DNA from 3 places in the Aminobacter sp. GW821-FHT11F06 genome. Region 1 is predicted to be linked to each of the others. Evidence: predicted binding sites of a transcription regulator. Region 1 holds the regulator's gene; each other region holds the start of a gene.
What was found. Region 1 encodes PhoB, which activates phosphate uptake and scavenging genes when phosphate is short. Its sites were predicted from a motif close to TGTCATNNANCTGTCAT; they were not measured.
Positions count from the first base shown of each region.

Region 2: a site for PhoB is predicted at 953-969, ahead of AC1RTB_RS04370 (LTA synthase family protein). Genes of this name have one in related genera too.
Region 3: a site for PhoB is predicted at 1,378-1,394, ahead of AC1RTB_RS01020 (UDP-2,3-diacylglucosamine diphosphatase). Genes of this name have one in related genera too.

Region 1 is NZ_JBXARL010000006.1:107,280-110,762, forward strand. Features, by position in the region: gene xylF (D-xylose ABC transporter substrate-binding protein) at 1-660, opposite strand, end outside; gene AC1RTB_RS15925 (ROK family protein) at 909-2,150, shown strand; gene phoB (phosphate regulon transcriptional regulator PhoB) at 2,147-2,836, opposite strand; gene phoU (phosphate signaling complex protein PhoU) at 2,859-3,483, opposite strand, start outside.
Region 2 is NZ_JBXARL010000001.1:891,664-895,146, forward strand. Features, by position in the region: gene fabD (ACP S-malonyltransferase) at 1-690, opposite strand, end outside; gene AC1RTB_RS04370 (LTA synthase family protein) at 1,106-2,962, shown strand; gene rpsF (30S ribosomal protein S6) at 3,275-3,483, shown strand, end outside.
Region 3 is NZ_JBXARL010000001.1:207,614-211,096, reverse strand. Features, by position in the region: gene AC1RTB_RS01030 (NADP-dependent malic enzyme) at 1-370, opposite strand, end outside; gene AC1RTB_RS01025 (SDR family oxidoreductase) at 540-1,319, opposite strand; gene AC1RTB_RS01020 (UDP-2,3-diacylglucosamine diphosphatase) at 1,439-2,257, shown strand; gene AC1RTB_RS01015 (MFS transporter) at 2,557-3,483, shown strand, end outside.

The sequences.
Region 1 (3,483 bases):
GTCGTTCGATGCCACCACCGCGTCGACCTTGTTGTCGTTGGCGGTCAGGAACTGCTCCATGTTCTTCTGCGCGTTGGCGGGCAGCCAACCGTCGGTGTAGGCTTCGCCGACATTCTTGATCTTGCCGCCGTCGATGGCTGCCTTGAGCACCTCCATCTGGCCGGCAAACAGGAAATCGGCGTTCGGATCGGCACCGCTGCCCTTGATGAAGACGTAGTTGCCCTCAGGCTTCGCGGCCAACACGCCCTTGGCCTGCATGCGGCCAACTTCCTTGTTGTCGAAGGTCAGGTAGAAGGCGTCCTTGTTTTCGATCAGGCGGTCATAGCCGACGACCGGAATGCCCTCGGCGACAGCCTTGTCGACGGCCGGGCCGATGGCCGATGCGTCCTGCGCCAGGATGATCAAGGCGTTGGCGCCCTGCGAGATCAGGCTTTCGACGTCGGTCAGCTGCTTGGCAGGCGACGACTGCGCGTCAGCCGAGATGTACTTGTCGCCAGCAGCCTCGATAGCGGCCTTCATGGCGGCTTCGTCGGTCTTCCAGCGTTCTTCCTGGAAGTTCGACCACGACACGCCGATGACCTTATCCTTTGCCGAAGCCACTGCCGAAAGCGACAGCGTCATGGCAACACCCGCCAGGATGGCGGTGGTAAACTTTTTCATTATTTCCTCCCTGCGCCCAACGGGCGCGCCTACTTCGCGATAGCCCATGGAGAAGCTCTTTTTTTCGAGCCTCGAAAAAATAGTGACTCAACGGCCAGCCGCTGTCAACATGGTTTCGCAAGGCCTTCCTAATTTTTTCGGAGCTCGAAATAAATAAAGACTTTTGGTGTCGGCTCTGCCAAAATGGCTAGGCGCGTAAGGGACTGCCGCTTAAGAAGGCAGCGCTTCGCCGGGAGGAAGACAAGCACATGTCGGTCGGCATACGTCACGACGATCTGAGGCGGCGCAACCGCGCCATGGTCATATCGGCAGTTCGTCGCGCCAGCCAGCCTTCGCGCACCGAAATTGCCGCCACAACGGGCCTCAGCCACTCCACCATATCGACGATTTCCTCCGATCTCATCGCCGAGGGCATCCTTGCCGAAGCCAAGGGCAATGAACAGACCGCAATGAAGCGCGGCCGGCCGCAGGTCGCCCTCGCCGTCGACCCCAAGGCTGCGTCGATCGTCGCCGTCGTGCTGTCCCTCAACAGCCTGTCGGCTGCCATCATCGATTATGCCGGCAACACCATCGTCGAAGACAGCCGCCGTCTCGTCACCCAGCGGATGCCGGCGCACGCATTGATCGACGAATGCGTCACCATGATCCGGGGCCTGATGGATCGCATCGAAACAACCTACGGCCCGGTGCTGCGCATCGCGCTCGCCGTCCAGGGCATCACCGATTCCGGCTCGCGCAAGCTGCTATGGTCGCCGATCACCCCGCATGACGACATTCCCTTCGCCGACCGGCTCGAACAGGAGTTCGGCGTGCCGGTGACGGTCGAAAACGACTGCAACATGATCGCCGAGGCCTTGCGCTGGCGCGACCCGGTCCGCTACCGCGACGACTTCATCGCCATCCTGCTTTCCCATGGCATTGGCATGGGACTGGTGCTGAAGGGTGAATTGTTCACCGGCACGCATTCATCCGGCGGCGAGTTCGGCCACATGATCCACCGCCCCGACGGCGCGCTCTGCCGCTGCGGCCGGCGCGGCTGTGTCGAGGCCTATGCCGGCAACTATGCGATCTGGCGCAATGCCCGTTTGGGCGATGAAAATGCCGAGCCGCTCGCCGATCTCTCCGACGAGGACATCACCGCCCTCGCCGACGCCGCCCGCGACCATGACGGTCCCGAGCGCGAAGCGTTCCGCAAGGCCGGCGAAGCCATCGGCTTCGGCCTGGGCTCGATGTTCGCGCTGATCGACCCGGCACCGCTCGCCTTCGTCGGTGTCGGCGCTGCCGCCTTCGACCTGATGGAGCCACACGTTCGCGCCGCCATCGCCAAGACGGCGGGCGGGCTGCATTCGAAGGCGATTTCCTTCGACACCGAGCCGAACGAAATCCCGCTCATCCGCCTGGGCTGCATGATGCGCGCGCTGCTTTACGTCGATCAGGAGATCTTCGCCGCCGGCACGACCCCGCGCAGTGCCGGGGCGGATGTCGCCTAATCCTCGCGGATGGCGTAGCCGGCGCCGCGGATGGTGCGGATCACGTCGGGCATGCGGCCGGTGTTGACCGCCTTGCGCAGGCGCCCGACATGCACGTCCACTGTGCGTTCGTCGATGTAGATCGTCTCGCCCCAGACATTGTCGAGCAACTGGCTGCGCGAAAACACCCGGCCGGGATGCCGCATCATGAACTCAAGCAGCCTAAATTCGGTCGGCCCGAGCTTGATCTCGCTCTTCTTGCGGTAGACGCGGTGCGACTCGCGGTCGAGCATGATGTCGCCGACCTTGAGGATCGACGACAGCACTTCGGGCTTGGCCCGGCGCAGCAAAGCCTTGACCCGCGCCATGAACTCCGGCGTCGAGAACGGCTTGACCAGATAGTCGTCGGCACCGGTCGAAAGCCCACGCACGCGGTCGCTCTCTTCGCCACGCGCCGTCAGCATGATGATCGGCAGGCGTTCGGTGTCGGGCCGCATCCTCAGCCTGCGGCATAGTTCGATGCCGGAGAGGGCCGGCACCATCCAGTCGAGCACCAGAAGGTCCGGCACGTTTTCCTGGAGCCGTATTTCGGCCTCGTCGCCACGCGTGACGACTTCGACCTGATAGCCTTCGGACTCGAGGTTGTAGCGAAGCAGCACGCCCAGCGGCTCTTCGTCCTCGACGACCATGATCTTGGGGGCGATCATCGGCTGTCCTTCATGTTGGAGTTCAGGTGGCCGAAACCGGCGACGTGGTTTCTTCAACCTTCGGCCGGTGGAGCGGCAGCTGCGTGCCGGTGACCACGAAATAGGCGTTCTCGGCGATATTGGTGACATGGTCTCCAATGCGCTCCAGGTTCTTGGCGCAGAACAGCAGATGCGTGCAGGCAGTGATGTTGCGCGGATCTTCCATCATGTAGGTCAAAAGCTCGCGGAACACGGCGTTGTACTGGATGTCGATCTTCTGGTCGTCGGCGCGCAGGTTCTTCAGGCCCTCGGCCTGGCGCGCGACATAAAGATCGACGACGCCCCGCACCTGGTCGAGCACCAGCTGTGCCATGGCATCGATCGAATGCGAAAGATTGCGTGGCGTCGGCGACTGGCCGACGGCGCCGACACGCTTGGCGATGTTCTTGGCAAGATCGCCGATGCGTTCGAGATCGCCCGCCATGCGGATGGCGCCGACCACGGCGCGCAGATCCTGGGCCATCGGCTGGCGCTTGGCGATCAGCGTAATCGCGCTGTTGTCGAGTTCGCGCTGCTTGGCGTCCATGATCGTGTCGTCGGCGACAACGCTTTGCGCCAGCGCCTGGTCGGACGACAACAGTGCGCGGATGGCACCGGCAACCATCGAG
Region 2 (3,483 bases), on a different contig from region 1:
GACCGGAACGATCGGCGCGTGCTTCTTCACGCCGGCGAGCGCTTCGCGCATCTTGTCGGCGGCCGGCGCCATCAGCGCCGAATGGAAAGGCGCTGAGACCTGCAGCATCAGCGCGCGCTTGGCGCCCTTTTCGGTGCAAAGCTTGGCGGCGCGTTCGACGGCTGCCTTTTCGCCCGAGATCACCAGCTGGCCGCCGCCATTGTCGTTGGCGATCTGGCACACCGAACCTTGGGCTGCCTCGGCACAGGCAGCATCGACATCGGTCTGTTCCAGTCCGATGATCGCAGCCATCGCGCCCTGCCCGGCCGGCACCGCCGCCTGCATGGCGTCGCCGCGGATGCGCAGCAGGCGCGCCGCATCGGCGACCGACACGAAGCCCGCGGCGGCAAGTGCCGAATACTCGCCGAGCGAGTGGCCGGCGACGTAAGAAACCTTGTCCTTGAGCGACAGGCCACGCGATTCAAGCGCCCTGAAGGCAGCCATCGACACCGCCATCAGCGCTGGCTGGGCGTTGGCCGTCAGCGTCAGCGTCTCTTCAGGACCTTCCCAGATCAGCTTCGAAAGCTTTTCGCCCAGTGCGTCATCGACTTCTTCGAAGACGCGGCGCGCTTCGGGGAAAGCATCGGCGAGTTCCTTGCCCATGCCGACGGCCTGGCTGCCCTGTCCAGGGAAAGTGAATGCAACGGCCATGTTGGTCTCCTGGCTAGCAGCGCATCGGCCCAATCTGGAATCACCACGCGCGGACGTGTCACTTCAAGCGCCTTGCATGTCCGGGGACGCGCATAACGCCATATCATGGTGCCTCTGGCGCAATGAATACCGCCAAGTCAAGTCTTGTGCGCCTTTGGGCCAGTTTGAGGCAAATAATCACAGATGATTAATACGAAACACGTTTTGTTTGCCCCATCCTTCTCAATTTTGCCATATGCGCTAGGTTTTCGATGACCGTTTTGTGACAGTTGCGTGACGCGGCTGCGGAGCGCCCGGGGAAGTTGAGTTGGCAAAACTATTGGCGGACGGCAAGGCCGTCGTCAGGGATGGCGAAGACGAGGCCGCGGAAGTGCTTGGCCGGCGTGCCTATGCCCTGTGCGTGCTGCGCTCGGTGATGGTCACGCTCGCCGTTTCGGCGGTGCTGGTGTTTGCCATCGAGTTCGTCGCGCGCGGCTCCTTCGTCGACACGCTCAACTTCTTCCAGCAGCCGTTCAAGCCGAGCTGGACGACGGTCGCCCTGTTTGCCCTTTTGATCATCGGTCTCGATGCGGTGCTCGGCCGGCCCTACAACGGGCTTTTGATCGTTGCGCCCGTCGCACTTCTGCTCGCCTTCGTCGGCCACCAGAAGTCGCTTTACCTCGGCGACCCGCTCTACCCGACCGATTTCCTCTATGCCCGCCAGATCGTCGAACTGATGCCGCTGCTGGTGCGCGAACGGCCGCTGGCCGGCATCGGCATTGTCGTCGGCCTGATCGCCGGCGTTTCGCTGCTCGTCCTGGCCTGGCGCTACTGGCGCCGCCGCATGCCGGCGCTGACGCTCTGGGCGCGCATTTCGCGCCTCGCCATCGCCATCCCGACGCTGGCCTTCTTTGTCTCGATCATGGACTACGCGACCTTCTCGTGGACGCGCGACCGTCTCCAGATCATCCCGATGATGTGGGACCAGAAGGAAAATTACGCCTCCAACGGCTTTGCCATCGCCTTTGCGCTCAACGTGCCGATGGCCAAGGTCAAGGCGCCGGAGGGCTATTCCGAAAAGGCGATCGACGCCATTGCCCGGCCCGAACAGGCTGTCGCTGCCCTGCCCGAGGAAAAACCCGACGTCATCATCGTGATGAGCGAGTCCTTCTGGGATCCGACGCTGCTGCCTGGCGTCAAGATAACACCGGATCCGATCCAGAATGTGCGTGCATCGCAGTCGGGCCATGTCTTTTCGCCCGAATTCGGCGGCATGACCGCCAATGTCGAGTTCGAGGCGCTGACCGGCTTCTCCAACGCCTTCCTGCCGGCGGGCTCCATCCCTTATCAGCAATATGTCCGCGCGCCGGTGCCTTCGCTTGCCACCTTCTTCAAGAGCGAAGGCTACGAGACCCGCGCCATCCATCCGTTCGGCAGCTGGTTCTGGAACCGCGCGCCCGTCTACAAGGCCTTCGGCTTCGACGAATTCATGTCGGAAGAAAACCTGCCGCCGCTCGAAAAGCGCGGGCCCCTGGCATCCGACGCAGCCCTGATGGACGAGATCATCCGCGAGGCCGATGCCACCGAGCATCCGTTCTTCTTCTTTGCAGTCTCCCTGCAGAGCCACGGCCCCTACGAGCCGAACCGCTACAGCGACACGACCCACACTGTCGAGGCCGCAACGACACCGTGGGCGCGCGATTCGATCCTGACCTATGCCGAGGGCGCTGCGGACGCGGATCGTGGCCTCAAGCGCCTGATGGACTGGGCGAGCAAGCGCGAGCGCCCGACCGTGATCGCCTTTTTCGGCGACCACCTGCCGCCGCTCGGGCCTGTCTATGTCGAGACCGGATTCATGAAAGAGCCGGTGGCCAAACGCAAGGCTGCGATCGGCGAGATGCTGGTGCAGCACGAAACACCGCTGGTGGTGTGGTCGAACCGCACAGGTGCCGCGCGCGACATCGGCTCGATCAGCCCGGCCTTCCTGCCGCTGCATGTGCTCGAGACCGCCGGCATCAGCCACCCCTACTACACCGGCTTCCTCGGCGACCTGCATGACCGCTACAAGGTCGTCGACCGCAACGTGCTGCTGCCGCGCGAAGGCGAGTCGGTGTTCGACTGGTCGCGCCAGAAAGAGCTTGATCCTGCGATCCGCGATTTCCGCTGGCTGCAATACGACATGATGTTCGGCAAGCGCCGCGGCGCCAAGGGCTTCTTCCCCGAGACTGTCGACAAGGTCGTTGCCGACCGCACCCGTTCACCGCTCTTCCTGCAGCACGAAGCACTCGGCTGAGCCGCGAAAAACCCGGGCAAATGGCCGATTTCGGCGGGATTGTTGGCCCCGCCCCTTGCCTTGGCTGCACTTAGCATGTAGACGCCCGCCATCTGCCGGTCCCAGCTGGGGGCTGAACGGAGGGCCGGAGGCTTTCTCGAAAGTCGCCGTGCGAAGCGAAAACGCTTCCGCCTCCCGTGTCTCCGCTCTCGACCGTCTCGTCGTGCTCCTTTCTTCCCCCAAGCAGGCCGCAAGGCCCTCGAAGGGTCAGGGAGGTCGCAGAGGCTCTAGCCGCCGGGACCGGAAGATGGAAACGAAGAAAGGCAAAAAGCTATGGCTCTTTATGAACATGTGTTTCTTGCCCGCCAGGACCTCTCGCAGCAGCAGGTCGATGCACTTGTCGAACACTACAAGGGCATCATCACTGCAGCAGGCGGGTCGGTCGGCCGGGTCGAGAACTGGGGACTGAAGTCCCTCACCTACCGCGTCAACAAGAACCGCAAGGCGTATTACACGCTTATGGACATCACCGCTCCGTCGGC
Region 3 (3,483 bases), on a different contig from region 1:
CGGGCGCGTCGATCTCGATGTCGAAGACGTCGATGCCGGCGAACTTCTTGAACAAGACAGCCTTGCCCTCCATCACCGGCTTGGACGCCAGCGGGCCGATATTGCCAAGACCGAGCACGGCGGTGCCATTGGAGATCACCGCGACGAGATTGGCGCGGCCGGTGTAGTCGGCGGCGGTTTCGGGATCGTCCTTGATGGCGAGGCAGGGCGCGGCCACGCCCGGCGAATAGGCAAGCGCCAGGTCGCGCTGATTGCCAAGTGGCTTGGTCGCCTGGATTTCGAGCTTACCGGGAACCGGGTACTTGTGGAAAAAGAGCGCGGCCTGATCGAGATCGGAGAGCGCTTCCTTCTTCTTGTTGTCCCCGGTCATATCTAGCTCCTTACAGATTCCGCTTCAAAGGCCGTTATTAGCACGACCATGGCATTTTTCGAGGTGTCAACGACCAGACGGCAGTTGAATCACTTTCAATTGTTGGAATGGCAATCATTCCAACCGCTTGACGTAATTTGCTGAGATGTCGTTTCAGCTTTCGTGGTGCTCAGAACGAGCTGACATAGAGCCCGCCATCGACCGGGATGTTCTGACCGGTCATGTATCCGGCATGAACCGAGCACAGGAAGGCGCAGATCTGGCCGAATTCTTCCGGCGTGCCGAGTCGGCCAGCGGGAATTTCCGCACTCAGCCTTGCCCGTCTTGCTGCCCCTTGCGCCGGGTCCTCGATGCTGCCCGGCTCATGCGGTCCGCGCAAACGGTCGGTGTCGAGCTTGCCCGGCAGCATATTGTTGATAGTCACGTTGCGGTCGGCGACTGTGCGCGCCACGCCCGCGAGAAATGCCGTGAGGCCCGCGCGCGCGCCCGACGACAGGTCGAGGCCGGGGATGGGCGTATAGACCGACAGCGAGGTGATGTTGACGATGCGCCCGAAGCCGCGCTCGGCCATGCCGTCGATCACCGCTTTGACCAGCTCGATGGGGGTGACCATATTGTTGGTCACGCCTTCCAGGATCTTGGCGCGGTCGAGTTCGCGGAAATCGCGATAGGGCGGCCCGCCATTGTTGTTGACCAGGATGTCGGGAGACGGGCAGGCGGCGAGCAGTGCCTTCTGCACCTCGGGGTTGGAGACGTCGCCTAGGATTTCCGTCACCTTCACGCCGAATCGCTGGCGGATTTCCGTCGCCGTTCGGCTGAGCGCGCCGGCGTCGCGGCCATTGAGGAAAAGCTCGCAGCCCGCTTCGGCGAGTGCGATCGCGCAACCCTTGCCGAGCCCACGGCTCGACGCGCACACGATTGCCTTCTTGCCCCGGATTCCGAGATCCATGATGTCCGTCTCCTGTCGGTGATGGCCCACCCTATGTCCAAGGGGCGACTGCCGCAACCGTCATACGCCTGTTGCATGAATCTGGGCATAGCCACCGCGACAGCAACGGGTGGAATGCCATGTCCGGCACCAGCACACGCAGATTCCGAACGCTTTTCATCTCCGACGTCCATCTCGGCTCGAAGGCGGCGAAGGCCGAGTATCTGATCGACTTCCTGCGCCACCACGAAGCCGAAAGCATCTACCTCGTTGGCGACATCGTTGATGGCTGGCGTCTGCGCCGCACCTGGCACTGGCCGCAGGCGCACAATGATGTCGTGCAGAAATTGCTGCGCCAGGCCCGCAAGGGCACTGCCATCACCTACATCGCCGGCAACCACGACGAGTTCGCCCGCATGTTCCAGGGCGTGCATTTCGGCGGCATCGTCGTTGCCGACCGCGCCATCCACGAGGCCGCCGACGGCAAGCGCTTCCTGGTCATCCATGGCGACCAGTTCGACGCCGTGGTGCAGAACGCGCGCTGGCTCGCCTATCTCGGCGACTTTGCCTATGACGCGGCCATGGCCCTCAACCGTCTGGTGGCGCGCTTTCGCCGCACCTTCGGCATGCCTTATTGGTCGTTTTCGTCCTGGGCCAAGGTCAAGGTCAAGAAGGCCGTCAACTTCATCGGCGCCTTCCAGGACGTGCTGACCGACGAAGCCAGGCGCTCGGAGGTTGACGGCGTCATCTGCGGTCATATCCATCATCCGGCGATCGAGAATTTCGGCGGCATCGCCTACATCAACACCGGCGACTGGGTCGAAAACTGCACAGCGGTGGCGGAAGATTTCGACGGCACCTTCGTCATCCTGCGCTGGCCGCATGTCCTGGCCGGCAAGCTGGTCAACGAACCCTTCGCGCCAATGGTCGTCGACCAGCGCGTCGACAAGGCCGCCTGAGCGGAAAAGCAGCCATGTGTGATTCGACTTGCATCTCGCGCCAAAGGCGGGCGGGACCCGGCCATGCCGACATCGGTTCGTCGCGCCCAACGCCGTTCGTGTTGCGGCGGGCACAACGTCTCGGCGTGGACGAAAGTCCCGCGATGAAACTTGGTCGACACTGCATCAGGTGTGTGGCCCAACCTTTGCTTGCTTCGGCAGGTCCGGCGGCTTTCGTGCGGCTGGCACCCATGGTAATGGATCAGGCAAATCGGTGAGGCTTGTTTTGTTCGGGTCGCGCCCGGACACGCATACTCGCCATGAAGCTTCCGCCACTCACGCCAGAACAGCAGATCAAGCCGCAGCGCTTCGAACTGCGTATCTCACTGCTTTTCGCGGCACTTTTCGTGCCGATGGGCGTGCACCTGCCGTACTTTCCGCTGTGGCTTGAGGCAAAAGGCTTCGATCCCGAGCAGATCGCCATCGTTTTGTCGGCGCCGATGTTTCTGCGCGTCATCACCACGCCGCTGATCGCGGCCATGGCTGACCGTGCCAAGGACCGTGCCAACGTCTTCATCTTCCTCGCCGCCTCGGCTTTGCTGCTGTCGCTGGGCTACTTCCTGGAACCGACTTATCTCATCGTACTCGCCGTTTCGCTCGCGCTTTCAGTGGTGTGGACACCGCATTCGCCGATCGCCGATTCGCTCGCGCTCTCAGGCGTTCGCCGCTTCGGTTCCGATTATGCGGCAATGCGGATCTGGGGCTCGATCGCCTTTCTGGCTGGCAGTCTTGGCGCGGGTTTCATCCTGTCGCTGACAGGGGCCGATGCCGTGCCGGTAATTATCTCCATCGGCCTGCTCGGCTGCTTCTTGATGTCGTTCATCACGCCACGTCTCGGCCGGCCCAGGCTTGCCTCGCCGCTGTCGGCGACCGACATGCAGCAGGCGGCGCCCAAGCTGTTCAACCGTTATTTCCTGCTGATGGCCGCAGGTACCGGCGTCATCATCGGAAGCCACGGTTTTCTCTACGGCTTCGTGTCGATCTACTGGAAATCGCTTGGCATCAACGAAACCGTGGTCGGCCTGCTGTGGAGCTGGGGCGTGGTCACCGAAATCGTCATGTTCATGTTCTTCACGCGCCTGTTCGGCTCCAAATCCACTGCCTCAGTGCTCATTTTGGCCGGCATCGGCGCGATCATGCGCTGGATTGCCTATCCGCTGATCTGGCCGCTTGGGCTCGGCGTGCCC